DNA from 3 places in the Arthrobacter sp. LjRoot14 genome. Region 2 is predicted to be linked to each of the others. Evidence: riboswitches for the same ligand, from Rfam matches in the RefSeq annotation. Region 2 holds a riboswitch; each other region holds the start of a gene.
What was found. Region 2 has a riboswitch for S-adenosylmethionine ahead of ACSQ12_RS13820 (aminotransferase class V-fold PLP-dependent enzyme). Riboswitches for the same ligand answer to the same signal wherever they lie in the genome.
Positions count from the first base shown of each region.

Region 1: another riboswitch for S-adenosylmethionine. It lies ahead of metX (homoserine O-acetyltransferase MetX); the one in region 2 lies ahead of ACSQ12_RS13820 (aminotransferase class V-fold PLP-dependent enzyme).
Region 3: another riboswitch for S-adenosylmethionine. It lies ahead of ACSQ12_RS20180 (DUF1737 domain-containing protein); the one in region 2 lies ahead of ACSQ12_RS13820 (aminotransferase class V-fold PLP-dependent enzyme).

Region 1 is NZ_CAXURL020000001.1:1,529,933-1,539,580, reverse strand. Features, by position in the region: gene ACSQ12_RS06885 (SGNH/GDSL hydrolase family protein) at 1-106, shown strand, start outside; gene ACSQ12_RS06880 (DNA glycosylase AlkZ-like family protein) at 113-361, shown strand; gene ACSQ12_RS06875 (hypothetical protein) at 375-914, shown strand; gene ACSQ12_RS06870 (CoA-acylating methylmalonate-semialdehyde dehydrogenase) at 996-2,480, opposite strand; gene mmsB (3-hydroxyisobutyrate dehydrogenase) at 2,512-3,414, opposite strand; gene ACSQ12_RS06860 (LysR family transcriptional regulator) at 3,590-4,489, shown strand; gene ACSQ12_RS06855 (zinc-dependent alcohol dehydrogenase family protein) at 4,509-5,627, opposite strand; gene ACSQ12_RS06850 (MFS transporter) at 5,643-7,025, opposite strand; gene metX (homoserine O-acetyltransferase MetX) at 7,196-8,380, opposite strand; SAM riboswitch class IV at 8,393-8,508, opposite strand; gene ACSQ12_RS06840 (bifunctional o-acetylhomoserine/o-acetylserine sulfhydrylase) at 8,599-9,648, opposite strand, start outside.
Region 2 is NZ_CAXURL020000001.1:3,064,228-3,073,875, forward strand. Features, by position in the region: gene rsgA (ribosome small subunit-dependent GTPase A) at 1-683, shown strand, start outside; gene hisN (histidinol-phosphatase) at 724-1,536, shown strand; SAM riboswitch class IV at 1,765-1,878, shown strand; gene ACSQ12_RS13820 (aminotransferase class V-fold PLP-dependent enzyme) at 1,914-3,335, shown strand; gene ACSQ12_RS13825 (class I SAM-dependent methyltransferase) at 3,399-4,172, shown strand; gene ACSQ12_RS13830 (metal-dependent transcriptional regulator) at 4,204-4,917, shown strand; gene ACSQ12_RS13835 (fluoride efflux transporter FluC) at 4,933-5,352, shown strand; gene ACSQ12_RS13840 (fluoride efflux transporter FluC) at 5,349-5,717, shown strand; gene ACSQ12_RS13845 (hypothetical protein) at 5,801-6,172, shown strand; gene ACSQ12_RS13850 (hypothetical protein) at 6,252-6,386, shown strand; RNA gene ssrA (transfer-messenger RNA) at 6,502-6,870, opposite strand; gene smpB (SsrA-binding protein SmpB) at 7,006-7,476, opposite strand; gene ACSQ12_RS13865 (peptidoglycan DD-metalloendopeptidase family protein) at 7,602-8,990, opposite strand; gene ftsX (permease-like cell division protein FtsX) at 9,018-9,648, opposite strand, start outside.
Region 3 is NZ_CAXURL020000001.1:4,440,973-4,450,620, reverse strand. Features, by position in the region: gene ACSQ12_RS20205 (UDP-N-acetylglucosamine 1-carboxyvinyltransferase) at 1-933, shown strand, start outside; gene ACSQ12_RS20200 (glutamate--cysteine ligase 2) at 1,007-2,233, shown strand; gene ACSQ12_RS20195 (hypothetical protein) at 2,262-2,585, shown strand; gene ACSQ12_RS20190 (O-succinylhomoserine sulfhydrylase) at 2,637-3,845, opposite strand; gene ACSQ12_RS20185 (rhodanese-like domain-containing protein) at 3,846-4,256, opposite strand; gene ACSQ12_RS20180 (DUF1737 domain-containing protein) at 4,253-4,522, opposite strand; SAM riboswitch class IV at 4,605-4,717, opposite strand; gene ACSQ12_RS20175 (NtaA/DmoA family FMN-dependent monooxygenase) at 4,949-6,244, shown strand; gene ACSQ12_RS20170 (aromatic amino acid ammonia-lyase) at 6,249-7,850, shown strand; gene ACSQ12_RS20165 (PLP-dependent cysteine synthase family protein) at 7,859-8,884, shown strand; gene ACSQ12_RS20160 (EAL domain-containing protein) at 9,138-9,648, shown strand, end outside.

The sequences.
Region 1 (9,648 bases), 1.5 Mb from region 2:
CGGGGACGGCGTTACGGCCAAGCGGCCGACCCCCGGTCCGGTGTTTGGTCCGGGGATGCCGCTGGGCTCGGGTGAGGCAGCCGGAATAGAGTCCGAACAGAGGTAGGCGCGGATGCACGCCGACGACGTCGTCGGGCTGAGGCTTAGCCGGCAACAGCTCCGGCCTCCCCGGGCGCACATCCTGCGGCCCACCTGGCATTTTGTGCCCCGCGACGACCTCCGCTGGCTACTCATGTTGTCCGCGCCCCGGCTGCACCGGGGAAACGCGGGCAGGTACCGCCAGGCCGGCATCGATGCCGACTGGCCGCCGCGGTCCAATGCCGGTGCCGGGCCGGGGGTTAAACTGAAGGGACACTTCTGAGAGGCCCTCCACCGTGAGCAACGTGTTCTTCTGGATCATCATCCTGTCGTTCCTGATTCCCTTCGCCATGCGCATGTACCGGAAGCGCGTTGGCAGGAACCAGAACCAGGATTTCAACGGACAGTATCCAGGCCAGTTTCCCGGGCAGCAGCCGGGCCGGCCAAACAACCAGCCGCGTGACGGCTATACCCAGCAGGACTACTTTGGCGGCGGCTTCCGGCAGCTCGGCGGCGGCCAGCAGCCCCCGCTGGACCAGCCCTACCAGAACCCGGGCTACCAAAATCCCGGGTACCAGAATCCCGGCTACCCGGCCCCCGGTAACCAGAACCCGGGCTATCCCGGACAGGTGCCGTACGAGGACAGTCCCGAGTATCCCGCCAACCAGTCACGCCAGCAGCCGCAGCAGCCGTCTGCCCCGGTCACTCCCCCGCCGCCGTCGGCCGCTCAGGGTTTCCGTGCACGGAAACTGGCGGAGCTAGACCAGCAGTACAGCAACGGCGAAATCGCCATGGAGGAATACATGGCCCGGCGCGACGAGATCATGAAGGGCTAGCCGCACTCGCATAGCCGTGCCCGGGACCACTGACATTATGCGGGCCCCGGGAAGGCTACCTTGACTGAACCTGGCTGCGGCTCAGTCCACCTGCGGGAAGCCGAGGTCGATCACCGATGTGGACGGATCCGGCCAGCGTGTGGTCACCACTTTGCCGCGGGTGTAGAAGCGGATGCTGTCCGGACCGTACATGTGGGTGTCGCCGAACAGCGAGTTCTTCCAGCCCCCGAACGAGAAGGTTCCCACCGGCACCGGGATGGGCACGTTCACTCCCACCATGCCTGCCTCGACGTCGAACTCAAACTGGCGCGCCGCGCCGCCGTCGCGCGTGAAGATGGCCACGCCGTTGCCGAACTCGTTGTCGTTCACGAGCTTCACTGCGTCGCTATAGCTGTCGGCGCGGACCACCGACAGTACCGGGCCGAAGATCTCGTCGTCGTAAACTTTCATGCCCGGCTTCACGTGGTCCACCAGGCTGACCCCGATGAAGAAACCGTCCGAATCGAACTCGTGCTTGCGCCCGTCCACCACCACGGTGGCACCTTCCTCCTCGGCACCGGCCACATAGGAGGCCACCCTGTCCCGGTGTTCCTTCGTGATGAGCGGACCCATCTGCGAGGCCGGATCCGTGCCGGGACCGATCTTAAGGTCCGCCATGCGGGTGGAAATGGCCTTCACCAGGTCGTCGGCGATGTTGCCCACGGCCACCAGCACGGATACCGCCATGCACCGTTCACCGGCGGAGCCGTAGGCCGCCGACACAGCGGCGTCGGCGGCCATGTCCAGATCTGCATCCGGCAGGACCACCATGTGGTTCTTGGCGCCGCCCAGCGCCTGGACGCGCTTGCCGTGGTCGGCCGCCCGCTTGTAGATGGATTGGGCGATCGGGGTGGACCCCACGAAGCTGACAGCCTTGACGCCGGGGTGCTCCAGCAGCACGTCCACGGCTTCCTTGTCGCCGTGGACCACGTTCAGGACGCCCGGGGGCAGGCCCGCCTCCGCGAAGACTTCCGCGATGAAAACGGCCGACGACGGGTCCTTCTCGCTGGGCTTGAGGAGGACGGTGTTGCCACAGGCAAGGGCACTGCCGATCATCCACAGCGGCACCATGGCCGGGAAGTTGAACGGGGTGATGCAGGCGACGACGCCCACCGGCTGGCGCACCGAGTGGACATCCACCCCGCTGGAAACCTGCTCCGAGCGTTCGCCCTTGAGCATGTGGGAAAGCCCGGTGGCGAATTCGATGTTTTCGAGGCCACGGGAGATCTCGCCCTCTGCATCGGAAAGCACCTTGCCGTGCTCGCTGGTGAGGATTGCTGCCAGCTCGGACTTCCGCTGCGTCAGGAGTTCCCGGACCCGGAAGAAGATGTTGGTGCGTTTGGCCAGGCTGGTGGCCCGCCAGCCCGGGAGGGCGGCTTGCGCGGCCGCGATGGCCTCTTCCACGCGGGCGGCCGAGGCCAGGGCCACCTCTTTGTCCTGTGCGCCGGTGGCAGGGTTGAAGACGGGGCCGAAACGGTCGGCGTCGCTGATCCGGGCGCCGTTGATGAAGTGCGGAATACGTTCCATGGGAAAGTCCTATTCGTGAAGCAGGGTGCGGTTACTTGGAGGTCTCGAGCGAGCCGTCGACAAGCTTGATGATCATGGAGCAGTCCTTGCCGGACTGCCCGGAGTCGATGAGCCGCTGGAAGAGCGTCTGCACGTGCTCACCGATTTCCAGCGGGGTTCCGGTGTCGCGGGCGGCGCTGATGGCCAGGCCGATGTCCTTGTTGGCCAGTTCGGTAGTGAAGGTGGGAGCGAAGTCGTTGTTGGAGGCCGCGGTGGGAACTACCCCTCCTACCGGGTACCAGGTCCGCAGCGCCCAGCTGTCTCCGGAGGACACAGAAGCGATGTCCCAGAAAACCTGCTTGTCCAGGCCCAGCCGCTCGGCCAGCACGGCCCCTTCGGCGGTGGAGGCAAGGTTGATGAAGAGCATCAGGTTGTTGCAGATCTTCGCGGCCTGCCCCGTGGTGGGACCGCCAGTGGGAATGATGTTGGAGGCCATGGGACGGATGTACTCCGTGGCCTCGGCCACGGCACCCGCTTCCCCGCCGATCATGAACGTCAGGGTTCCGGCTTTCGCCCCGCTCATGCCGCCCGAGACCGGGGCGTCCACAAAACGGAAGCCGGCGGAAGCGGCGGCGTCGTGCAGTGCCTGTGCGGAGGAGATGTCGATGGTCGAGGAATCCACCAGCAGCGTCCGCGTGTCCGCATGGGCAAGGACGCCGTCCTCCCCCAGGTACACGGCCCGGGCGTGTTCGCCCTTCGGCAGCATGGTGAACACGACGTCGGCGCCGTCCACCGCCGCGGCAATGCTGGCTACCGGCTTCACGCCTCCGGCTTCTGCAGCTGCCACCGCTTCGGGATTGAGGTCGAACCCGCGGACGTCGTGACCGGCCTTTGCCAGGTTTGCTGACATGGACCCACCCATGTTCCCGAGACCGATCCAAGCGACTACTGCCATGGCGAAAGCTCCTTTGCTTCGTGTACCAGCCGGTATTGCTGGAAGTTCCGTGTCCACCATCACACCCTGTTACAGTGCAATCAAGGGGAAAAATTACAGAGAGCATGTGCATTGATGCACATGCTCTCTAAAAGCCGCATTGTGAGCCTGAAAGCATGGGTGTGAAAAAGTGGATGTGAACCGGCTGCCCAGTCCGGACGACCTGTTGATCCTGTTGACCGTGGCCAGGCTCGGCCGGTTCAATGCCGTGGCGGAGACGCTGGGCACCACCCACACCACCATTTCCCGCCGGATCCTGGCGCTGGACAAGCAGCTGGGCGGGCGGACGCTGGAGCGCAGCCCGCACGGCTGGGAACTGACCGAACTGGGCAGCCGGGCGGTTGCCGCCGCCGAGGCGATCGAGGCGACACTCGGATCCCTGGCCGGCGCCATCAGCGACGGCGAACACTCATTGTCCGGCATGGTCCGGATCAGCACGTCCGATGGATTCGGTGCGCAATTCGTGGCCCCGGCGCTGGTGCGCCTGCAGCAGGAGAATCCGTTGCTGGACGTCGAGATGCTTAGCGCCACCCGCAAAGTCAGCCAGAACCGGTCCGGCGTGGACCTGGAAGTGGTGGTGGGCCGGATGGAAGTCACCAGCGTGCAGCCCATCTTCCTCACGAACTATTTCCTGCGGCTGTACGCCAGTCCGGGCTACGTCCGGTCCCGGGGACTGCCGACCGCCCTGGACGACGTCCGCGAGCACGGATTTGTCTCCTATGTGGAGTCGGCCCTGCAGGTGGCGGAGCTGGGCCACCGGTCCTCGCAGCTGCCCGCCCCCAAAACCAGTTTTCAGGCGACCAGCATTTTCGCCCAGCTCGAGGCGGTCCGGCGCGGGGCAGGCATTGGCCTGCTGCCGAACTTCATGGTGGCCGACAACCCCGAGTTCGTTCCGGTGCTGCCTGAGCTGTTCCAGCGCCAGCTCCCCATCTGGGCGGTGGCGCGTCCTGAGTCGCTGCGCTCGGCGTCCGTCCGGGCCGTGGTGGAGGCGCTCAAGGCGGAAGTGTCAGGCCGCCGGGACGTCCTGGCGGCCTGACACAACACCGGCCCTGACGCTACGCCTGGAACAGCCGGCGGACCACTTGCCCTGCTGCCAGGGCGTCAAGGCCTTCGTTGATTTCCGCGAGCGGCCTGGTGTCCGTGTGCAGCAGTTCCACCGGAAGCCGCCCGGCCCGCCAGTGGTCAAGGTACAGCGGAATGTCCCGCTCCGGGACGGCATCTCCCATGTAGGAGCCGAGCAGCCGCTTCCCCGCTCCGGCAAACTGCAGGGCTCCGACGGTCAGTTCCGCCGAGGGTTTTGGCAGCCCGACGGAGACGACGGCGCCGCCGCGCGTTACGAGGTCCAGGCACGAGGCGATCACGCCGGCAGAGCCCACGGCCTCGACGGCGACGTCCACGCCGTCGCCGGTGGCCTCGGCAACCAGCCGGGCGGCGTCGTCGGGAGTTCCCACTGCCGTGGCACCGCAGTCCCGGGCGAGCTGGTGCTTGCCTTCGTTGGGGTCGATGGCAATGACGGCTGCGGCGCCGGCCAGGGACGCCGCCATCACGGCGGAAAGCCCGACGGCGCCGAGCCCGAAGACTGCCACCGACTGTCCGGCGGTGACCGCCGCCGTGTTCAGCACGGCGCCCATTCCGGTGAGTACGGCGCAGCCGAACATGGCCGCGACAGTGTCCGGAACGTCGTCGTCGATTACCACCACTGATTCCCGCGCCACCACGGCGTAGTCCGCGAAAGCCGACACCCCGAGGTGGTGGTTGATCCGCTCCCCTGACGGCGTGCGCAGCAGCGCCTCCCCGTGCAGCAGGTCCCCTGAACCGTTGACTTCGGCGGCACGGTGGCACAGGGCCGGGCGCCCGGACCGGCACGCCCGGCATTCGCCGCAGCTGGGGACGAAGACGAGCACAACGTGCTCGCCCACAGCCACGTCATGGACGCCCTCACCGACTGACACCACCCGGCCCACGGCCTCATGCCCCAGCGCCATGGGCAGCGGCCGTACCCGGGAGCCGTCCACCACGGACAGGTCCGAGTGGCACAAGCTGGAGTAGGTGATGGCCACTCCCAGTTCGCCGGCGCGGGGTTCGGGCCGGTCGAGCTCCTGCACCACTAGCGGGCGCGCTTCGGTGTAGCTGGTTCCGGCGGGGACGGTGGAGTACAGAACTGCGACGCGCATGTGAACCGGCTGCCCCTACTTCTTGCTGGCGGCAAGGAGGTCCGCCGTGCCCTGGGCGTCCGCGGCGTCGACATCGTGCAGCGAGATCCCGCGGGTTTCCTTGAGGAAGTACACGGCCACCATCGTCACCAGGCAGGCGCCGAGCAGGTAGATGGCCACCGGGGTGGAGGACTTGAACTGGCTCAGCAGGGCGGTGGCAATGATCGGGGCCATCGAACCGGCCACGATCGAGGTGACCTGGTAGCCGAGCGAGACGCCGGAGTAGCGCATCCGGGTGGGGAACATCTCGGCCATGATGGCCGGCTGGCCGGCGTACATCAGTGCGTGGAAGAGCAGGCCGATGGTGATGGCTGCGAGGATGACCAGATCGTTCTTGGTGTCCATCATCGGGAAGGCGAAGAAGCCCCAGGTACCGCCGAGGACCGCACCGGCCATGTAGACGGGCTTCCGGCCGAAGGCGTCGGAAAGCTTGCCGACCATCGGCACCGCCGAGAAGTGGATGAAGTGGGCCACGAGCAGGAGCAGGAGGATCCGGGAGGTGTCCGTCTGGACAACCACCTTCAGGTAGGTGATGGAGAACGTGACCACCAGGTAGTAGAGGATGTTCTCCGCGAAGCGCAGTCCCATGGCGGTGAAGACGCCGCGCGGGTAGCGGCGGAACACTTCGCCGACGCCGTAGCCCTTCTTCTCGACGGTGACTTCCTTCTGGGCTTCCAGGAAGATGGGGGCGTCGGTGACCTTGGTCCTGATGTAGTAGCCAACCAGCACGATCACAGCGGAGAGCCAGAACGCCACCCGCCAGCCCCAGCCGAGGAAGTCGGCGGCAGACAGCGTGGAGGACAGCGTGAACAGTACGCCGGTGGCCAGGAGGTTGCCCAGGGGAACAGCGGACTGCGGCCAGCTGGCCCAGAAGCCGCGTGACTTGCTGGGGCTGTGCTCTGCTACGAGGAGGACGGCCCCGCCCCACTCACCGCCGACGGCGAAGCCCTGGGCGAACCGCAGGAACACCAGCAGGGCCGGAGCCCAGTAGCCGATCTGCTGGAAGGTCGGCAGGCAGCCCATCAGGAACGTGGAGACGCCCACCAGGATGATGCTGAGCTGGAGCAGCTGCTTCCGGCCGAATTTGTCACCGAAATGACCGAAGACGATACCGCCGATGGGGCGGGCGACGAAGCCAACCGCGTAGGTGAGGAAGGCGGCAATGATGCCGTCCAGTTCCGTGCCTGAGTTAGGGAAAAATGTCTTGCCAAAGACCAGGGTGGCCGCTGAGGCGTAGAGGAAGAACTCATACCACTCAACGACGGTCCCGGCCATGGAGGCCGTAACCACTTTCTTTAGCCCTGAGGCTTTGACGTCAGTCTCATCTGCGCGCCTTGCGGCGGAGTTTTGCGTGCTCATTGTGAACTCCTTCGGCGTCTCCGTCGACACCATGTGGACCATTCCGTTACGGCCGCGTGTGATGTGCACCACCAACGCGCCGGTCCCCTAGAGTATGGGCTCACATTGCCGCAGGCTCAACGCCATTTTCTGCAGAACAGCTCTGCATAAATGCACATTGAGCCGGCGGGCTAGGCGAAAAAGTTCTGCCGCAACTGAGCGCTAAGCTGCCCGATTTCAGTCAGGAAACCGTCGTGGCCGATGGGCGCCTCGATGACATGCACCGGGACGTCGCCCGGGAGTGCAGCCGCGAGTTCGCGGGACTGCGCCGGAAAATACAGCCGGTCCGTATTGACGGCGGCAATGAAGAACTCAGCCGTGGCCCGGGCCAGCGCCTCCTTGAGCGGGCCGCGCCCCCGGCCCACGTCGTGGCTCATGAGCGCTTCCGTGATGGCGATGTAGCTGTTGGCATCGAAGCGCCGGACCAGCTTGGTGCCCTGATGGTCGAGGTAGCTCTCCACCTGGTAGCGGCCGCGGTCTCCCAGCGACACTGCCTGGAGCGGGGCTTCGCCGCCCTGGGCGCTCCGGCCGAACCGGGCCTCCAGCTCGTCTGCGGAACGGTACGTGATGTGCGCAATCCTGCGTGCCAGGGCCAGGCCGGCCTCAGGCTCCGGGCCGCCGTAGTAATCGCCGTCGTTGAAGTTCACGTCCTGGCGGATGGCGAGGGTCTGCGCCTGGGCAAAGGCGATCTGCTCGGCCGTGCTGCTTGCCCCGATGGAAATGACGGCGCACCGCCGGACCCGGTCCGGGAAGCTCACGGCCCATTCCAGGGCGCGGGCTCCGCCCAGGGATCCGCCCAGGACGGCGTACCAGCTGTCGATGCCAAGGGCGTCCGCCAGCCGGGCTTCGGCCGCCGTGGTGTCGCGCAGGGTCACCAGGGGGAAGCGCGAACCCCACGGCCTGCCATCCGGCGCGGGAGTGGAAGGGCCGGTGGAGCCGTAGCAACCGCCCAGGATGTTGATGCTGACCACGAAGTACTTGTCCGTATCGACCGGGGCGCCGGGCCCGGCAAGCTGCTCCCACCAGCCTTCTTCGTCGCTGGCTCCCCTGGTAACGTGCGTGCTGCCGGTCAGGGCATGCTGCACCAGCACGGCGTTGGAACGGTCCGCGTTCAGCGTGCCCCAGGTCTCGTAGGCGAGCCTGACGTCCGGCAGGTGGCCGCCGGCCTCAAGGTGGAGCCCGCCGATGCCCTGGAACTTGACGGTTCCGTCGGGGACAGCGTCTGCGGTTTTGCCTGCGGCGGTTTTCACGTCACTGGACGACAGGCCCTGGCTGGCTGTTTCGGGTACACCGCTGCGGGTGACGGCAATCGTCATCTGAAGACCTCTTCTTCGCGCTTGCCTGCCGCCAACTGGCCGGCAGGCCAGGTCTTCACCCGGGGCACCCCGCCGCGAAAGGAGGGTTGCCGGCCAGCAAGCCGGGGCTGTCGCTGGCACTCATGACCTGTTAAGAGTCTACGAAATGCGTCCCCGCAATGGCGAAGAATGTGACAGCAATATGACTCCCGGCGTCGAGGCGCCGGGAGTCATACGGCTCAGTCGCCCTTGGCGGCGCGGAAACCGGCGTCGAGGTCGGCGATGATGTCATCGATGTGCTCCAGCCCCACGGAGAGGCGGACCAGGCCCGGCGTGACCCCCGCCACGGCCTGCTGTTCCGCCGTCAGCTGGCTGTGGGTGGTGGACGCCGGGTGGATGACCAGGGAGCGCACGTCACCGATGTTCGCCACGTGGGAATGCAGTTCCAGCGCGTCCACGAACCGCTTGCCGGCCTCGGCCCCGCCGGCGATGTTGAAGGACACGATCGCACCGGTGCCCTTGGGCCCGTACTTGCGGCCGCGGTCATACCAGGGGCTGGACGGCAGGCCTGCGTAGGCCACGGATTCGACGTCGTCCCTCGCCTCCAGCCATTCGGCGACACTCACCGCGTTGGCCACGTGGCGCTCGACGCGCAGGCTCAGGGTTTCCAGGCCCTGGGCGATGAGGAAGGCGTTGAACGGGGACACCGCGGAGCCGAGGTCCCGCAGCAGCTGGACGCGGGCCTTGAGGATGTAGGAAAGGTTCGCGCCCAGGGCGCCCCCGGCGCCGAGGTCCCTGGCGTAGACAAGCCCGTTGTAGGTGGGGTCCGGGATGTTGAAGCCCGGGAACTTCTCCGGGTCCTTGCCGAAATCAAAGTTGCCCGAGTCCACGATCACGCCGGCGATGGCGCTGCCGTGCCCGCCAAGGTACTTCGTTGCCGAGTGGACCACAATGTCGGCGCCCCATTCCAGCGGCCGGATGAGGTACGGCGTGGACAGTGTGTTGTCCACGATCAGCGGGACCCCTGCCTCGTGGGCGACGCCGGAAACGCCTTCGATGTCCAGGACGTCCTGGCGCGGATTGGACACCACCTCGCCGAAGAAGAGCTTGGTGTTCGGCCGGACGGCGTCCTTCCACTGCTGGAGGTTGTCCGGGTCCTCCACGAACGTCACGGAGATGCCGAACTTCTTCAGGGTGTGGGCCAGCAGGTTGTACGTGCCGCCGTAGAGGCTGGGGCTGGCCACCACGTGATCGCCGGCTTCAGCGACGTTGAGGATGGCGAATGTTTC
Region 2 (9,648 bases):
ACCGGGCCCTGGTGGCGGCGTACGACGCCGGGATTGAGCCGTTGCTGCTGGTCACGAAAGCGGACGTCAAGGATCCCACGGAGCTCCTGTCCAACTACCGGCACTTGGATTTTCCGGTGATCATCAGCCGAACTGCGGACGCCGCGGCCTCCGGAATCGATGCACGCTCGGATGACGGGCTCTCGGCCCGCCTGGACAGTGATGCCGTCTCGCAGCTGCGGGCCCACCTCGACGGCAAGGTCACCGTGATGCTCGGCCATTCCGGCGTAGGGAAGTCCACCATGGTCAATGCCCTGACGGGTGCTGAGCGGGCCACGGGAGGCGTCAACGCCGTCACCGGGAGGGGACGGCACACGTCGTCGTCCGCGCTTGCCCTGCGGATCAGTGATGCGCCCGCCGGTAGCTGGATCATTGACACGCCCGGCATCCGGTCTTTCGGCCTTGCCCACGTGGATCCGGACCGGATCCTGCGCTCGTTCCCCGACCTCGAACCCGGCACGGATGCCTGTGAACGCGGCTGCAAGCACGATGCCTCCGCCGTCAACTGCGGCGTGGACGCCTGGGTGGCCGAAGGACACGCCGGCCCGTCCGGCGCGGCACGCCTGGCGTCCCTTCGGCGGCTGCTCGGCACCGACCCCCGCATGGAAGCGCAGGACGCCAAGGAACTCGGCATCGTTTCGTGACATCCCGGCCCGCCGGCCGCAGAGACGGTAGTTTGGAACCATGACCCAACCCGCTTCGAGCTACAACGATGACCTGCGCCTCGCCCATGTCCTGGCCGACTCTGTTGACTCCCAGACCATGAGCCGCTTCAAGGCGCTGGATCTTCAGATTGAAACCAAACCGGATCTGACGCCGGTAACGGATGCTGACAAGGCAGCTGAAGAGTCCATCCGCGGCCAGCTCTCCCGTTCCCGTCCGCGAGATGCCGTCCTCGGCGAAGAGTTCGGCAGTTCCGGACATGGTTCCCGCCGCTGGATCATCGATCCGATCGACGGCACCAAGAACTTCGTCCGCGGCGTGCCGGTGTGGGCCACCCTGATCGCCCTCGTGGATGAAGGTGAGCCGGTGGTCGGGCTGGTCAGCGCGCCGGCGCTGGGCAAGCGCTGGTGGGCAGCGAAAGGTGCGGGCGCCTACATGGGACGGTCGCTAGCTGCCGCCACCCGCCTCAAGGTTTCGAACGTGTCCAAACTGTCCGACGCTTCCCTCTCCTATTCAAGCCTGGGCGGCTGGAAGGAACGGGGCAACCTGGACGAGTTCCTGGGACTCACTGAGGAAGTCTGGCGGACCCGCGCCTACGGTGACTTCTGGTCCTACTGCATGGTGGCGGAGGGGTCGGTGGACATCGCCTGCGAGCCGGAACTGAACCTCTACGACATGGCGGCGCTGGTGCCGATTGTCACCGAAGCCGGCGGACGCTTCACCTCACTGGAAGGAGTGGACGGCCCCTTCGGCGGAAACGCCCTGGCCACCAATTCAATCCTTCATTCCGAGGTCCTCAAGCGGCTGAACCCGGAACTCGACGACCTCCTCTGACGCGCGACCCGGCCCGGTGCCCGGCCCGCCGCCAAGCGGTTCCGGCCCGGGCGCATCACCGCGGGCACAACCACCGGTAGCCGAATAAACGACGGCGGATTCCCTCCTTAGGGGGTGTCCGCCGTCGTTTTATTCGGTGCCATCCCCCTTCTTCCGACGTGCGTAACAAAGAGCTTAATAATTGCCGCGACTTTCCCGCGCCGCGGTGAATGTCCTAATCTCGAAACAGGTCACGAGTGCCAGCGCTAAACCCCGGTTTGCTGGCCGGCAACCCTCCATTCGCGGTGGGGTGCCCCGGGTGACGACCAGGCCGGTCCGGAACGGACCCGGCAAGCGCGGATCCCCGGAGTGCGGGGTCCCTTTACAGTGAGGTCCCCATGACTACTGCCACTTTCCCCGCAAACGCCGCAACCACGTCCGCCGCAGGCCTTCTGGACCCGCGGTTCACCGTCGCCCAGCGCCCCCTCTCAGCCGTTACCGGCGCGGAGATCCAGGCTCCGCTGATCCAGGGCGGGCACGTCCGCTACGCGAACCTGGACTACGGCGCATCGGCCCCGGCGCTGTCCGTTGTTTCGGCCTACCTCAACGAGATCCTGCCGTACTACGCCAGCGTGCACCGCGGCGCGGGCTATGCCTCGCAGATCAGCACGTCGGTGTACGAGAATGCCCGGGACATCGTCCGCGGGTTTGTGGGCGGCAGGGCGGACGATTCCGTCATCTTCACCCGGAACACCACGGACTCACTGAACCTGCTGGCCGGGTGCCTGCCGGTGTCCAACGGCCGCCAGACCGGCGAAGTGCTGTACCTCGACATCGAACACCATGCCAACCTGCTCCCTTGGCAGGGTGTGCCGCACCGGAGTGTTGTTGCCGCTCCTACGCTCAGGGCCACCCTGGAGAACCTGCGGTCCGAGCTGCGGCAGGGTGGCATCAGCCTGCTGGCCGTCACGGGCGCCTCCAACGTCACCGGCGAAATCCTTCCCGTCCGCGAGCTGGCCGCACTGGCTCACGAACACGGTGCAAGGATCGTAGTGGACGCGGCGCAGCTGGCCCCGCACCGCCGCATCGACATCGCCGCGGACGACGTCGACTATCTCGCCTTCTCAGGCCACAAGCTGTACGCGCCGTTTGGCAGCGGTGTCCTCGTGGGCCGGCCGGACTGGCTCGACGCCGGGACGCCCCACCTCGCAGGCGGCGGAGCCGTGCGTGAGGCCCGGCTGGACTCCGTCAGCTGGACCACAGGGCCGGCACGGCATGAAGGCGGCTCACCGAACGTCCTTGGGGCCGCCACCCTGGCCCGGGCCACCCAGGTCATCGGCGCCCTGGACCAGGACCTGTGGCACGCCCATGAGACGGCCATCCGGTCCTTCCTAGTCGAGGGACTGCGGAAGATCGACGGCGTCACTGTCCACCAGATCTTCAGCGACACCGACCAGGCCACGGACACCATCGGTGTGGTCAACTTCTCCGTCGCCGGCTACGACGCCGGCCTTGTGGCGGCCTACCTCTCCGCGGAGCACGGCGTGGGCCTGCGCGACGGCCGCTTTTGCGCCCACCCCCTGCTGAAGCGGCTGGGACTGCCGTCAGGCTCGCTGCGGGCAAGCTTCGGCGTCGGCTCCCGGCTGGAGGACGCCCAGCGTTTGCTCGCCGGCATCGAGGAACTCCGCCGGACCGGCCTCGGCTGGGACTACGTGGTGGATTCCGGCCGCTGGGTGCCGGCCAACGACACCCGCAGCTACCCGGACTGGGCACCCAATACCCCCGGCACTGCCGGCGCGGCACCCTGCACCGAAGACTAAGGGCGCGGCGTGTGCGGTAAATTCGAGGGGTAAGAATTCCAGCCTGCCCGAAGGAGACTGCACGTGGCACGGGGAGGCCCCAAACTGCACCACCAGCGCCGGTACGAGCTCGGCCGGAGTTACCAGGACGGCGGCGAACACTATGACCGGGTCCGTCCCGGCTATCCCGCCGATTCGGTGGACTGGCTGCTCCGAAGCGTTGGCGGGATGGGCGGCGCGTCCGACGCCGCTGACATCGGCGCCGGGACGGGAAAGTACACCGCTTTGCTGGTGCAGCGCGGCCTGAATGTCACCGCAGTGGATCCCTCACCGGACATGCTCGCCCAACTCCGGCTGGCCCTTCCGGGGGTTCCTGCGACGGAGGGCACCGCGGAGTCCACCGGACTCCCGGACGCCGCGTTCGACGTCGTGACCGTTGCCCAGGCATGGCACTGGTGCGATCCCCGTCTGGCCAGCACCGAACTGTCCCGCATTCTCCGTCCGGGGGGCGTGCTGGGGCTGATCTGGAACCAGCTGGATACGTCGGTCCCGTGGGTCCACCGGCTTTCCCGGATCATGCATGCCGGCGATGTGCACAAACCGGACTTCCACCCCGCGATCGGCCCGGAGTTTGCCGGTCTTGAGAGCCACCTGACTCGCTGGGAAGATCCCGTGACCACTGAGGACATCGTCGAACTGGCAAAGTCCCGCAGCTACTACCTCGCCGCCGGAGAAGGGATCCGGGCCAAAGTCCGCGCCAACCTGGACTGGTACCTCCACGAGCACCTGGCACACTCCGCCGCGGACGTTATCGGACTCCCCTACCTGACCCAGACCTGGCGGGCGTTCAAGGCATGAGTCCCGTAGCCAAAGCGGTAGGCTTGGACTCGTGAAGACCGGCGCACCCTCCTCCTCGATCGAGGACTACGTCAAGGTCATCTACTCCTTTACGGAGTGGCAGGACAAACCCATCACATCCTCGCAGCTGGCACTGCGGCTCGGCGTCGCCAACTCCTCGGTCTCGGAAATGGTCCGCAAACTCAAGGACCAGGGCCTCGTTGACCACAAGCCCTACAGCGCCATTACGCTCACGTCCGACGGAGTCCGCCTCGCGCTCTCCATGGTGCGGCGCCACCGCCTCATTGAGACGTACCTCGTGCAGGAACTCGGGTACAGCTGGGACGAAGTCCACGATGAAGCCGAGCTCCTGGAGCACGCGGTGTCTGACACATTCATCGAACGGATGGCCGGAAAGCTCGGCAACCCCCTAAGGGACCCGCACGGTGATCCCATCCCGGCGGCCGACGGTACGGTCCACATGCCGCACGCGCACCGGATGAGCGAACTCGACGAGGGCCATAAAGGCCGCATCACCCGGATCAGCGACGACAATCCCGAACTCCTGCGCTACCTTTCCGCGCAGGAAATCGACCTGGACGCCGACATCGAAGTACTGGGCCGGAAACCGTTTGGCGGAGCCCTCGTGGTCAGGATCGGTTCCGCGGGCGCAGACCGCGAATTCGACCTCGCCGACGAGGTGTCGTCAGCGCTGTGGGTCTACAGCGAATCCCGCCACGCCGGATGCCGGCTGGCGGATGCCTGAAGGGGCGCCGCCTGAATGAGTGCCGCCAGTAACCCGGACTGGCGGGCGTGGGCGGCGGTGGCTGCCGGGGCGCTGGCGGGAACAGAGCTCCGCTACGGCCTGGGCTTGCTCTTTCCGGACCCTGCCGGCGCGATTCCCTGGACCACGTTGGCCATTAATGTGTGCGGAAGCTTTGTCCTCGCCTCCCTCACCACCCTGTGGATCGCACGCCCCAGGACCGCATTCTGGCTCAGGGCCGGGATTGGCCCGGGGCTGCTGGGATCCTTCACCACCTTCTCGGCCGTGGTCTTCTCCGTTGACCAGCAGGCACGGTCCGGACAGCACGTGACCTGGCTGATCTATCTGGCACTTTCCCTGGTGCTGGGGCTTGCCGCGGCCGCTGCAGGCTGGAAAGCCGGCAAGGCCTTGAGCGACCGGACAGGTGGAGCCTCATGACGGCGCTTTTGGTGGGCATCTTCGGCGTTGCGGGGGGACTGCTCAGGTTTGCCATCGACACCTGGTTCGCGCACCGTGCCGGGACCCGCCGGCACTGGCCCTGGGCAACACTGGTGGTCAACGTCGTCGGTTCACTGGTCATCGGCCTGTCCGTGGGCGTTACCGGCCGGCTGGGGCTCGGCGAGGAATGGCATGCGGCGATCGCCACCGGGCTGGCCGGCGGGCTGACCACGTTCAGTTCCTGGACCACGGCCACCATCCGGCTTGTCAGTGAGGTGCGGTACCTCGCTGCGGCCCTGAACGTTGCCGTCAATCTCGTGGCCGGACTCTCCGCAGCAGCCGTGGGGATCGCCCTCACCGGCTGACAGCGCGCGGCTGACCGTCGGTGGAGGCCGGACGCCCGCCGTCGTGAATCTGAGGCGGCCCGGCGTCCCGTATCGTTAAACGAATGGTTACGCGACGTGAAGCAGCTCAGATCCTCGATATTCCCCTGGAAATGGCGCACCGTCACGGTATTCCCGCGCGGCTGTCTGAGGCCGAACTGTCCGAACTCCTGGACAATCCTCCGGCCTGGCTCATCCAGTCAAGGGCCAACCGGACCGGCAAGAGGCCAGTCTGGGTCCAGCTGACCTGTGCTGTGTGCGGTTTCTCGGAGGCCGCGCGGCCGAAGAAGTGGTGGCCGCCGTTCACGTACGTCTGCTGCGTCCATCACGCACCGAGCGACCTTCCGCCGGTACTTCCGGGGCTGGTGCGCAGCGAGTACGAGGGAATCGGCAGCCGGTTCGTCGGCATAGTTGACGTTGAAGTGCCTGTTTCGTAGGCCAGTTACATTCGTGGCAAAACAGGCGTACCTTACAAGCACGGGGCTTATTCAAGGCCCCGAGGTAAGGGAGGGCGACATGCCTGACAAATCGCCGCACCGGCAGGTCACCAAGAAATCGGACAAGACCATCAAGCAAAAGAGGGCCGAAAAGAAGTCCAAGCATGATCTGGACACCCACGTGGACCCCGTGGCGCACATCAAGAAGCGCTGACCCCGAGGCCACGGACGGCCGCTGGAGAATGCAGGAACGGTGCAGAACACAAAAGGCCGGAAGCTTTCGCTTCCGGCCTTTTGCACGGGGTGGAACTGCGTTGCCGCCGTTCCGATGGTGGAGATGGGGGGAATTGAACCCCCGTCCGATGTCGTGTTGTCAGGGCTTCTCCGGGCGCAGTTTGCGTCGGATTTTCTCGGCCCCAGCTATCCTGCAAACAAGTAGCTGATCCGGGCCCAGTCATCTAAGAGTCCCGTTCACCCCAATGACGAAGGTAAACAGCAGTGGCTATCTTAATGACGCCAGGATCCGGGACGATAGCAATCCCGGGCTGACGGACTGTCTTACTGCTTAGGCAGCGAGAGCGAAGTCAGTGCGCGTTTGTTTGGCACTTATTGTTTTGCAGACAGCGTTTACGAGATAATTCTGCATCCTCGGCCCGCTTCACCTGTCGCGACTAACATCGTCGAAACCGATCATCCCCGTATTTTGTTACCAAACCGGTGAGGCTCGTTGCCGAATCTTTGCGGATTCCGCGCCGTTCCTTCCCGGACTACCAATCATAACGCACCGCGGCCCGGATTCATTCCCGGCGGCCGGCAGGCAGCCCGCGGCAGGTTCAGCCGCGGTTCCTTTCGCGCATGACGCGCAACGCTTCGCGCTTGTCCTGCTGTTCGCGGAGGGTCTGCCGCTTGTCGTATTCCTTCTTACCGCGGGCGACGCCGATCTCCACTTTCGCCTTGCCGTCCAGGAAATACAGCTGGAGCGGAACGATGGTGAAGCCGGATTCGCGGATCTTGTGAGAGATCTTGGTCAGTTCCTCACGGTGCAGGAGCAGCTTGCGCCGCCGGCGGGCGGAGTGGTTAGTCCAGCTCCCCTGGTTGTACTCGGGGATATGGATTCCCTCCATCCACAGTTCGTCGTTGTAGAACGTACAGAACCCGTCAACCATGGATGCGTGGCCCTCGCGAAGGGACTTCACTTCCGTCCCCATCAGGGCGATACCGGCCTCGTAGGTGTCGAGGACATGGTAGTCATGCCGGGCCTTCCGGTTGGTGGCCACTACCTTACGGCCACTTTCTTTCGGCACGGTGGAACTCCTCAGCTCTCGGTCTGGATGGTTGCCCCCGGCCGTGGCGGCTGGGGGCTATTCAATTCTACGGCAGGCCCGGGCCCGCCGTCGGTACCGGTCAGCGCCCGGACCAGGCCGGGCTGTCAGAGCAGGATCATGGGGTCGACGGCCTGCCCGTTGAGCCAGGTCTCGAAGTGCGAGTGGCAGCCGGTGGAGTTACCGGTTGTTCCGGAGTACGCAATGAGCTGTCCCTGGCTGACCTGCTGGCCCAGAGAGACCACGACGCTGCTGTTGTGGTAGTAGATGGTGGTCAACGAGTTGCCCTGGACCACGCCATGCGAAATCTTGACGTTATTGCCGCCGCCGTCGTTGCTCCATCCGGCTGAAACGATAGTTCCGGCCGCCGGGGCGTAGACGGGGGTCCCGCAACTGGCACCGAAGTCGATACCCGTGTGCATGTATCCGCCGGAGCCGTAGAAGTCGACGGTACCGGGCGGGGTCGCGCGCCACCCGAACCCTGAAGTGATCGGGACGTCGGCCGAAAACGGGTGCCGCAGCCCGAAGGCCGACGGCGGCCCGACCTGGGGGACGTAGGGCTGGGCAGCCTGACCGGCGGCCCTTGCCGCGGCGGCGGCCGCTTCAGCGATGCGGCGCTGTTCGGCTTCCCACGCTTCGCGCAGTTTACGGTCACGCTCGACGATTTCCGCGGCAACGGCGTCCTGGGCGGCCTGGACCTTGGAGAGCTGGTTCTGGATGCCCGGCTTGGCAGCCTGGAGCTCGTTGTTGATCCGGGTGGTGTCAGCGATCAGCTTGTCCACCTGTTCCTTCTTGGCGGCGGCTTCGTCCCGCGCCGCCTTCTCCTTGGCCAGCGCGGCATCTGCCTTGGCTTTGAGGTCCTTGATCTCCGCCTCAACCGCCTGAAGGCGCGCCTGCGAATTGACGTTGGTTGCATTCTGCTGGGAGAGCTTGTCCATTGCGGAGTTTTGGCTTCGCATGGCCTGGTCTGCGAGGTCCATGGTGTCCGTCAGGCTGCCGCCGCTTTTGGATCCAAAGAAGAGCGTGAGGTTCGAGGGGACGCCGCCGGACTTGTAAGCCTGGGTGGCGATCTGGCCGATGAGCTTCTTGGTGTCAGCGATCTTCTGTTTATCGGATTCAAGCTGCTGCGTGATCTTGGCCTTGTTCTGCTGCGCCAGATCCACACGCGCCGCGAGCGCCTCAACTTCCTTCACAGCACTCGCAACCCGGCCCTGCGCCTCGAGCAATGCCTGCTGCGCGGCAGGAAGCTGTCCCTGGTAGATCACCAGGTCCCCGGCGGCCTTGGCGATCTTGGCGTCCACAAACTCAAGGGACTGCTGCACGCGGGCTGCCTCGGCTTCAAGTGCCGCCTGCTTGTCTTCCAGCTCGTCCGCGAAGGCCACGGGGGTGGAAGCGCCCAGGCTCGCGGCAAGGATCAGTGCCAGGGCGGCGCTGACAATGCGGCTGCCCTTCCCCGCGGTCCGGAGCCGGCGGGCCTTGCGGTCCAGTTCTGTCATGGTCATTCCTTCGTTGGTATGCACAGCCTAGACCCGTAAATATCTACGTAAGGTCAAGAGAGACGAAATTCCAGCCAAAGTTGCGCCCAGCCCGATCAGCGCCGGCGCGAGGATGAGAGTCTGCGCCGGAGAGATGAATGCCGTGTCGGGGTACTGCTTTGACATGTACTCGCCGAGGAAGAAATGGGCCACGGCCCAGAGCGTGCCCGAAGCCAGCGCGGCGCCGATCACGGCGGCAATGACGCCCTCAAGAATGAACGGCAACTGAATGACAGTCTTGGACGCGCCGACCAATCGCATGATTCCGGTCTCCCGGCGACGGCTGAACGCAGACAGGCGGATGGTGGTGGCGATGAGCAAGATGGCGCAGACAATCATGACGCCGGCAATGATGACGGCGACCAGGGACGCCGCGTTCATCACCGAGAAGAGCCGTTCCAGAACCTGGCGCTGGTCGATCACTGTCTCGACGCCGGGCTGCGAGGAGAACGTCTCACTGATGATCTGGTACTTTTCCGGATCCTTCATGTTGATCCGGAAGGAGGCGGGCAGCTGGTCCGGCGTCACCGAGTCGACGATCGGAGAGTTGGAGAACTGCTCCTTGAAGTGCTTGTAGGCATCGTCTTTGGACTCGAACTGGAAGTCATTGATGTATTGG
Region 3 (9,648 bases), 1.4 Mb from region 2:
CCGCACATGCAGGCCCTGCGCCAGTTCGGCCTGTCGGTGGAAGCCACGTCCGGCTTCTATTCGGTGCAGGCACCGCCGGCCGACGGCGACAACCGCACCTTTGTGCTGAGCGAACGCGGTGACACAGTCACCGAAAACGCCATCATGGCGGCCGCCCACCGCCGCGGCACCACGGTGATCCGCAACGCCAGCCCCAACTACATGGTCCAGGATCTCTGCTTCTACCTGCAGGGCCTGGGCGTGGAGATCGACGGCGTGGGGACCACCACCCTGAAAATCACCGGGCTGCCTTCCATCGACGTCAATATCGAGTACTTCCCGTCCGAGGACCCCATCGAAGCGATGAGCCTCATCACGGCCGGCATCGTGACCAATTCCGAGGTCACCATCCGCCGGGTTCCCATCGAGTTCATGGAGATCGAACTCGCCACCCTGGAGCAGATGGGCCAGGAACTGGAGATTTCCGGGGAGTACTTTGCCCGTAACGGCCGTACCCGGCTGGTGGACGTCACCACGAAGCCCTCCGCATTGCATGCCCCGACGGACAAGATCCACCCCATGCCGTTCCCCGGCCTGAACATCGATAACCTGCCGTTTTTCGCCGTCATTGCCGCGAATGCCGAAGGCCAGACCATGATCCACGACTGGGTCTACGAGAACCGGGCCATCTACCTCACCGAGCTGAACAAGCTGGGGGCCCGCGTCCAGCTGCTGGATCCGCACCGGATCTACGTCAACGGACCCACCAGGTGGCGTGCCGCCGAGGTGGGCTGCCCGCCCGCCCTCCGCCCGGCCGCCTGCATCCTGCTGGCCATGCTGGCTGCCCGCGGTGTTTCGGAACTGCGCAACATCTACGTGATCGAGCGCGGGTACGAGGACCTGGCCGAGCGGCTCAACACCATCGGTGCGAAGATCGAGTACTTCCAGGACTGACCCGTTCCGCCCTGTAAGGCAGGCGCCGTTGCGGCGCCTGTCTTACAGGGCGGCACAGGAGCACAATGTATGCATGCGAACTTTCGGGGTTGAGGAAGAGCTGCTGATTGTGGACCCCGTGACCGGGGAGCCGCTGGCGCTGGCGGACGCCCTGCTGGCAGGGCGGACGCTTGCTGCGGACGACGCTCCGGACAAACCCCGGATCCCTGACCCTCACGATCCAAACCGTCACGACGGCGACACCGGGCTCACTGCCGAACTGAAACTCGAGCAGATCGAGACGCAGACCCGTCCGTGCCTGAACTACGAGGAGCTGCTCCTCCAGATCCGCCAGGGCCGGGCCCTGGCCGACAGCGCCGCGAAGAAACACAATGCGCGGGTGGCCGCGCTGGCGACTTCGCCGATTGCCTCCACGACGCACACCACACCGAACCCCCGCTATGCCACCATGCAGGAGCGCTTTGGCCTCACCGTCCACGAGCAGCTGACCTGCGGGTTCCACGTCCACACTTTCGTCGAATCCCCGGAAGAAGGCGTGGCTGTCATCGACCGGATCAGGGACAAGCTGGCGGTGCTGACCGCGCTCAGCGCGAACTCGCCGTACTGGAACGGCGTGGAGACGGGCTTCGAGAGTTACCGCACGCAGGCCTGGAACCGCTGGCCGACGTCGGGCCCGTCCCAGATCTTCGGGACGCACTCCATGTACCGCCGCGTGGTCACCCGGCTGCTGGACAGCGGCGTGCTGCTTGACGAAGGCATGATCTATTTTGACGCGAGGCTCTCCCGCAACCATCCCACCGTGGAAGTCCGGGTGGCGGACGTCTGCCTGCAGGCCGAGGACGCCGCCCTGATCGCCGTCCTGGTGCGGGGCCTGGTGGAATCGGCCTGCAGGGAATGGCGGGCCGGTGTGGACCCGGCGCCCGTACCGACGGTGCTCCTGCGGATGGCCGCGTGGCAGGCGAGCAACTGCGGACTGCGGGGAGACCTCCTGGATTTCGGCACATTCCGTCCCGCTCCCGCAGGGGAAGTGGTGGATGCGCTGGTGGACTACGTGGCGCCCGTCCTGGCGGAACAGGACGAGCTGGAACTGGCCCGGGAAGGCGTGCGGAGAATCCTGGACAGGGGGACCGGTTCGGAACAGCAGCGCCTTGCCATGCAGGAAGGCCTTGCCGGGACCTCGGACGCCGCTGCCGGGCTGGCCGCAGTGGTCGCCCACGCGGTGGACATGAGCATGCGCCGGACCGAAGCCATCACCGCGCGCGAGAAAGCGCCCGTGCTGTTGCGCGTCCGCCAGTCCTGAACAGGTTCCTACTACCCCGGAGCGCGCCATGGAAACCGAATACGCAACAGTCACGGGACATGATGTCACCACCATCACCTGCGTCTGCGGTAACACCGTCAGCGACGAGGGGCTGATCCAGGCCAACTCCGAAGGCATGCCCGTGCACCTTGGCGAGGGAACTCCCGTGCCTGCCGGACTGGCCGAGTGGCCCGGGGACGAGGATCTTTACACACTGTGCCCGGCGTGCGGCCGCGTCTACCACGACACCGTCATCGAAGAGACCGGCACCGCGCCCGTGGCGTTCACCGTGGATGTTGCGGCCGCCCCGATAGCCGAAGCGATCCGCCTGCACTGGGAGCTGGACACCTGACGTTCGGCGCGGCAGGCCGTCGTAGCTTGGCGCTGATCAGGGGCGGGATGGTCAGATCTGCTTGAGCGCCTGCTCCAGGTCACGGATGAGGTCGTCAACATCCTCGAGTCCTACCGACAGGCGGACCACGCCGTCGCTCAGCCCGATGGCGGCCCGGCCTTCCGGCCCCATGGCGCGGTGCGTCGTGGTGGCCGGGTGGGTGATGAGCGTCTTGGCATCGCCGAGGTTGTTGGAGATGTCGATGATCCGCAGCGCGTCCAGCAGCGCAAAGGCTGCTTCCTTCGCCGTGCGGCCCGCCGACGGCAAGAGCTCCAGCGTGAGCACGGTACCGCCGGCCTTCATCTGCTTGGCCGCCAGCTCATACTGCGGGTGGGACTTCAGCAGCGGGTACTTGACCCAGCTGACCGCCGGCTGGTCTTCCAGCCATTCGGCCAGGCGAAGCGCGGAGGCCGAGGAATGGTTGACGCGCAGCGCCATGGTTTCCAGGCCCTTCGTCAGCACCCAGGCGTTGAAGGCGGACAGTGCGGGTCCGGTGTGCCGCATCAGCTGCTTGACCGGGCCTTCGATGAACTCCTTGGTGCCCAGGATGGCGCCGCCGAGGACCCGACCCTGGCCGTCGATGTGCTTGGTGCCGGAGTAGACCACCACATCCGCGCCGAGCTCCCCGCAGCGCTGCAGCAGGGGAGTGGCAAAGACATTGTCGACGACGACGGTCGCCCCTGCCGCGTGTGCCAGTTCGCTGACCGCGGCGATGTCCACGATTTCCTGCATGGGGTTCGACGGCGACTCAAAGAAGACCGCCGTCGTGGGCTCCGAAAGGGCGGCGCGCCACTGCTCCAGGTCCGGGCCGTCCACGAACACCGTTTCCACGCCCCACCGGGGCAGGATCTCGTTCAAAATGACAAAGCAGGAGCCGAACAGCGAGCGGGCGGCAACCACCCGGTCACCGGCAGCCAGCAGGGCGCCCAGTGCCGTGAAGACGGCGGACATGCCGGACGCCGTCGCAAAGCACGCCTCGGTGCCCTCGAGCAGCCGGAGCCGTTCCTGGAAGGTGGCGACGGAGGGGTTGCCGTACCGGGAGTACACAAACCGTTCGTCCTCGCCGGTGAATGCGCGCTCGGCGGCTGCCGCGGATTCGTAGACGAACCCCGAGTTGAGGAAGATCGGCTCGGCGGTCTCCTGGAAATTGGTGCGGTCAAGACCGCCGCGGACAGCCTGGGTGTCAGGGCTCCAGCCGGCGGCGTCGGGATTGAAGGTCACTTAGTTCTTTCCGAGATTGGTGGGCAGGCCGCGGTTCTTCCAGCCGTTGACGGTGCGTTCGCCGAAACGGTCCGGTTCGCCTTCAAAGCCTTCGAGGACGTTGTAGGCGGTGAACCCGGCCCGTGTGGCGGCAATGGCGGCGGCGACGGACCGCACGCCGGAACGGCAGAGGAACACCAGTTCGACGCCGGAATCCTCGGGGGCCTGCTGCTTCAGCTGGTCGACAAAGTCCGGGTTGGGGATGCCGCCGGGGAAGGTCCACTGGATAAAGAGGGGATCGTTGTCCGTGGCTTTGGTGTCCGGGATGCCGATGTGCGCCCACTCGCCCTCGGTGCGGACATCCACCAGGACGGCACCCTGTTCCAGTTTGGCCCAGGCGTCCTGCGGGCTCAGGTCTCCGGCGTAGCTCATGCGTGGCCCTCGAAGCCTTCGCCCGGGAAGTCGGCGTCGAACTCAAGTTCGTCCACTGCGGTTGCCACTGCAGCGTCGGAGCTGGCGACGGCCTCGGGCAGGATCACGGCCTGGGCCACGATCACGCTGGTGCCGTTGAAGGTTGCCGCCGGGCTCCCGTGCAGGACATAGCCGTCGGCCAGGGCCGCGGAGATGCGCTCGCAGAACGAGCGGTCGTCGGGGCCGGTGATGAGCCGGTAGGCCAGCTTTTCCTGCGGCAGTGCCAGGGCCGGTTGTTCCTGGCCGGCGGCGGCCGGTTCGGCTGCCGGGGCCAGCGGTGCGGGTGCGTCGGACACGACGGATCTCCTTCTCTCACGCTTGCAACTCGAATATCGATATGCCGAGTATTCACCTGAGGCACCCCGCCGTGGAAGGAGGGTTGCCGACCGGCCAGTCAGGGCTTGGCACCGGTTCTCATTACTCCCCAAAAACGTAACACTTACGACGGCGGCCCGCACCGCCGTCGTCGTCATCTTCCGTAACGGGAACGCCCGCACCGCGGCTGCGCACCGGCGCCGCATCCGTTCCTGCGCGACCCCTGACTGCAGTTACAAAAGACCCTGCCGGGAGGATAATGACGGGAGATGAACCGCTGTAACGCCGGATGAAATCAGGCAGCCGTGAATGAATCGAATCGGAATACAGTCAGTCCCATGCTGCACTTCGGTTGGTTTGTGGGTCACGGTTTCGGTGTCCAGGGCTGGGGCACGCCCGGCTACGGCATCGGGTACGACTGGAAAAAACCCGCCCTGTACCAGCACGCCGTGCGGGAATTCGAGCGGGCCGGGCTGGACCTTTTTATCATCGAGGACTCCCTCACGGTGCCGGACACCTACGGCGGGAGCGCCGAGGTGTCGCTGGCGCAGGCATCCTTCGCACCCAAGCACGATCCGCTGGCCCTGGTGCCCTACCTGCTCTCCGTCACGGAACACCTGGGCATTGTTCCCACGGTGAGTGCGTCCTTCTATCCGCCGTTCACGGCGGCACGGCTGCTGGCCACCCTGCAGCATTTCTCCAACGGCCAGGTGGGCTGGAACGTGGTGACCTCCGGCAGCGACCTTGCCGCGCAGAACTATGGCCTGGACCAGCAGATCGAGCACGACCTCCGCTACGAGAAAGCGGAGGAATTCGTGGACGTGGTGCGCAAGCTCTGGCGCAGCTGGGAGCCGGACGCCATTGTGGAGGACGCGGACGCAGGCATCTTCGCGGACCACACGAAGGTCCACCCGATCAACCACGACGGCGAGTTCTTCAAGGTCCGTGGACCGCTGAACACCGCACCGATGCCCGAGGAACCGGTGCTGGTGCAGGCCGGGGCGTCACCGCGGGGCAAGGCCTTCGCGGGCGCCAACACGGATGTCGCGATTGCCCTCGCCAGGGGTGCGGACGGCATGAAGGCCTACCGTGATTCGATCCGGGCCGAGGCAGCCGCGGCAGGGCGGAACCCCGACGACGTCAAGGTGCTGTATGTCCTCAAGCCCACCGTGGTGGGCTCCCGCGCCGAAGCGGACGAGCTCCGGGAGCAGCGCCGCCAGCTCACGCAGCGCGACATCGACAGCCAGCTGAACTCCATCTCCTACCTCTCCGTGATCGACTTCAAACAGTTCGACCTTGACGCCCCGCTCCCCGAGCTCACCACGAACAGCAACCAGGGCACCCTGGACCATTTCGCCAAGGCGGGTCCTCCCGGGTCCACTCTGCGCCAGCTCCTGCAGGCCCGCAGCGGCGGCGCAGGGGACAGCATCATCGGCACGGCCGAGGAGATTGCCGACTACCTCGAAGAAACCGGTGTCCAGGTGGGCGGGGACGGCTTCCTGTTCTCAGGTTTCGTTGACCCGGCCACCGTTCACGGCGTGCTGGACCGGCTGGCCCCGGTGCTGCGGCGCCGCGGGCTGCTCCGGACAAGCTATGGCGACGGCGGCTTCCGCCGGAACCTGCTGGACTTCTAGCGCCATGGGCGGCGGCAGCGGAAACTTCCTGATCGGCACGGCCCACCTGCGTGCCCGGGATATCGCCGAGGCCGCGGCTGATCCGGCTGTCCAGTTCGTCCTGAGTGTGGACGCCCTGGAGCTGATCGGGCTTTCGCGCGAGGTGGTGCAGCAGGCCATCGACTCCGGCCACCGCGTCTACGGACTCAATACCCTGCTGGGATCCGGGCGGGACACCGCCGTGGATGAAAAGGCGGTCCTCGCCTACCAGGTGCAGGTGGTGCGGTACCACAACAGCGGGGTGGGCGGGTTTCTCGGCGCCGACGAGGTCCGGGCCGTCATCCTGGCGCGGCTGGTGGGCTTCAGTCGCGGCGGCTCCGGCGTCCGGCCGGAAACAGCCCGCTTTTACGCTGAGATGCTCAACCGCGGGGTGGTCCCGGCGATCCCGCGTGAAGGGTCCGTCGGTTCCGCCGACCTGACCCACCTCGCCGCTGTTGCCGCCGTCGCCATCGGGGAAGGCCAGGCGGTGGCAACGGACGGTCAGCTGCTGCCCGGCGGGCAGGCCCTGGCGGACGCCGGGCTGGCTCCGCTGGAACTCGCGCCCGGCGAAGCCCTGGCCCTGGTCAGCTCCAACTCCTATTCCATCGGCGTCGGGGCGCTGGTGCTGCACCGCCTCCTCCGCCTCGCAGACCTCGCGGACACCGCTCTCGCGTTGTCACTCGAGGCGACGGCAAGGCACGACGGCGGCGGCAACCTCAGCCCGTTTTCGCCGGCTGTGCAGGCGGCCAAGGCAGTTCACGGGCAGGCGGTCACGGCGGCCCATGTGCTGCGGCTCCTCGAGGGCGGGTGGCTGGAGGACCCGGAGCGGGAGGTATCCGTGCAGGACGCGCTGTCTTTCCGCGCGGCGCCCCAGACCCACGGCGCCATCCGTTGGCAGGTCACGGCCCTGGAAGGCGCCCTGGAAGTGGAGCTGAACGGCCGGGGCGACAACCCGCTGACCGACATCGGCTCCGGGCGGATGGTCTCCGGCGGCAACTTCCAGCCCATGCAGCTGGCCCTGGCATTCGAGGCGCTGCGCCTGGGGCTGGCCCACCTCGGGATCAGCAGCGAACGCCGGATCGCCAAGCTCTACCCGCCGCAGCGTCGGATCCGCCAGCGGCACCTCGAGGCCGCCACGAACGGGGCACCGCTGGAGCCGGAAGAGCTGCCCGGACTGCTCTGGTATTCGGCCGCCGGCCTGCTGTCCGAGCTCAAATTCCTCGCGGCGCCGGCAACACTTGGTGCGCCCACGCTGTCTGCCGATGTCGAGGACCACTCCACACTGGCGCCGCTGGCACTCCAGCAGCTGGAGCGTTCCGTCGATGCTGCCGGGAAGCTGCTCGCCATCGAAGCGCTGACGGCGGCGTACCTGCTGGCCGGGGCGGAGGCGCGCGCGGTGCGGCCGCTGGGAAACGGGACGGCCGCCGTCGTCGACCGTCTTTCCGGCCTGCTGGCCCGGCACCTGCCGGCCGCGGCGCTCGTGGACGAGGCGCGCGTTGAACTGGACGCCTTCCTCGGGAACGGCTTCAACAGTGCCCTGAACGGCGGCCCGGAATCCCATGCCGCCGGCGGCACGGAAAGGCAGTGATGAGCACCATGACAGGCAGGCATGCGGTCCGGGAGGCTGATGTTGCGGCGGACGCCGCAGCTGTCCTGGCGCAGGTGGGAAACACGCCGCTGGTGCCCCTGGATGTCCTTTCCAAGGGCCTCGGCAGCACGGTGTACGTCAAGCTCGAATCGGATAATCCGGGCGGCTCCATCAAGGACCGGACAGCATTGAGCATGGTCCGCGCGGCTGAGCGCAGCGGTGAGCTCCGGCCGGGCGCAACCATCGTGGAGAGCACCTCGGGGAACACCGGGATCGGGCTGGCGCTGATCGGTGCCCTCACCGGACACCCCGTGGTGGTGGTCACCGGGGACACCATCTCATCCGAGAAGCTCGCCGCGCTGCACCGTTACGGCGCCAGGGTGGTGGTGACGGACTGGACCGCGCCGTCGGAGTCGCCGGAGAACGCACGGGCGGTCGCGGCCCGGATCACGGCAGAAAACCCGGGCGCCTGGCGGCCCCAGCAGTTCGACAATCCGGCCAACCCGCTGGCCCATTACGAAGGGACAGCGCCGGAGATCTGGCAGCAGACGTCCGGGAAAGTGACACATTTCGTGGCGGGGATCGGGACCGGCGGCACCATCAGCGGCAACGGCCGGTACCTGAAGGAAAAGACCGGCGGCCATGTTGAGGTAATCGCCGCGGATCCTGTTGGGTCCGTGTACAGCGGTGGCCACCCCGGCGAGATCCTGGTGGACGGCGTGGGCAACTCCTGGCCGGAAGCCGAGTGGCCCAAGATCTTCGACCGCGGCATTGTGGACCGCTTCCTGCGCGTCCCCAACAATGAGGTGTACACCACGGAGCACCGGCTGCTGAATGAAGAAGGTCTGTCCGTGGGGCCCTCTTCCGGTCTTGCGGTGGCTGCAGCGCTCAGGGTCGCGCGTGCCGCGCCGCACGGGTCCGTGGTGGTGGCGATAGCTCCCGACGCCGGCAGCAACTACCTGAGCAAGGCCTTCAATCCGGTATGGCTGGCCGACAACCACATCCATCTGGCCGCGGAATTCGTGGAGGAGTAGCTCGCGTACTTAGCATCACGACTCGGATACAGCTAGAGACAGGCAGCCCGGTCTCGTTGTACGCTTTTGAAACGTTCGCGGTTCCCGCATCCTCGAATCAGTATGCGGTGCAGTCACGGACGGGTCCCGGGCTCAGCCGGGACCAGCACTTATAAAGGAATAACCAATGTCAATGGATGAGACTTCTTTTCCAGCATTGACCGATGGAGAATCGACTGCTTTCCGGGGACCGCAGTCGATACCGCCTTCGGACGTGAGTGATCCGACGATCCGCGGACAGGCACGGGACATCATCGAGTCTGTACTGGGTGACGCCACTCCGCAGAGCGAGTGGGCACGTGAGCAGTTGCGGGACCGGATGGAATCGTACCCGGGTAATCCCGAACGCGCCCTCCTGGAGCACCTCATGGCTACACGGAGCATCACGGACGAGCAGTCGGATGACTCCGAGGATGCCCTTCCCAGCCCGGACTTGCCGACTCCCGATGAGGACTACGGCAATACGGTGCTCTTCACCCGCCGGAGCAGGCGCCGCATCGAGGCGATCCTCGGCGACAGGATGCTCCTCACCGCGTTCCAGCCCATCCACGAACTTCCCAGCCGGAACGTCGTGGGTGTTGAGGCGCTGACGCGTTTCGTCAGTGACGACGGCGCGAGTGCGGACCACTGGTTCAATGAGGCCGCTGCCGTAGGCCTGGGACCGGACCTTGAGTTCGCCGCCCTGCAGGCCGCCCTTGTTGCCGCGGAACAGTTGCCGGCCCACG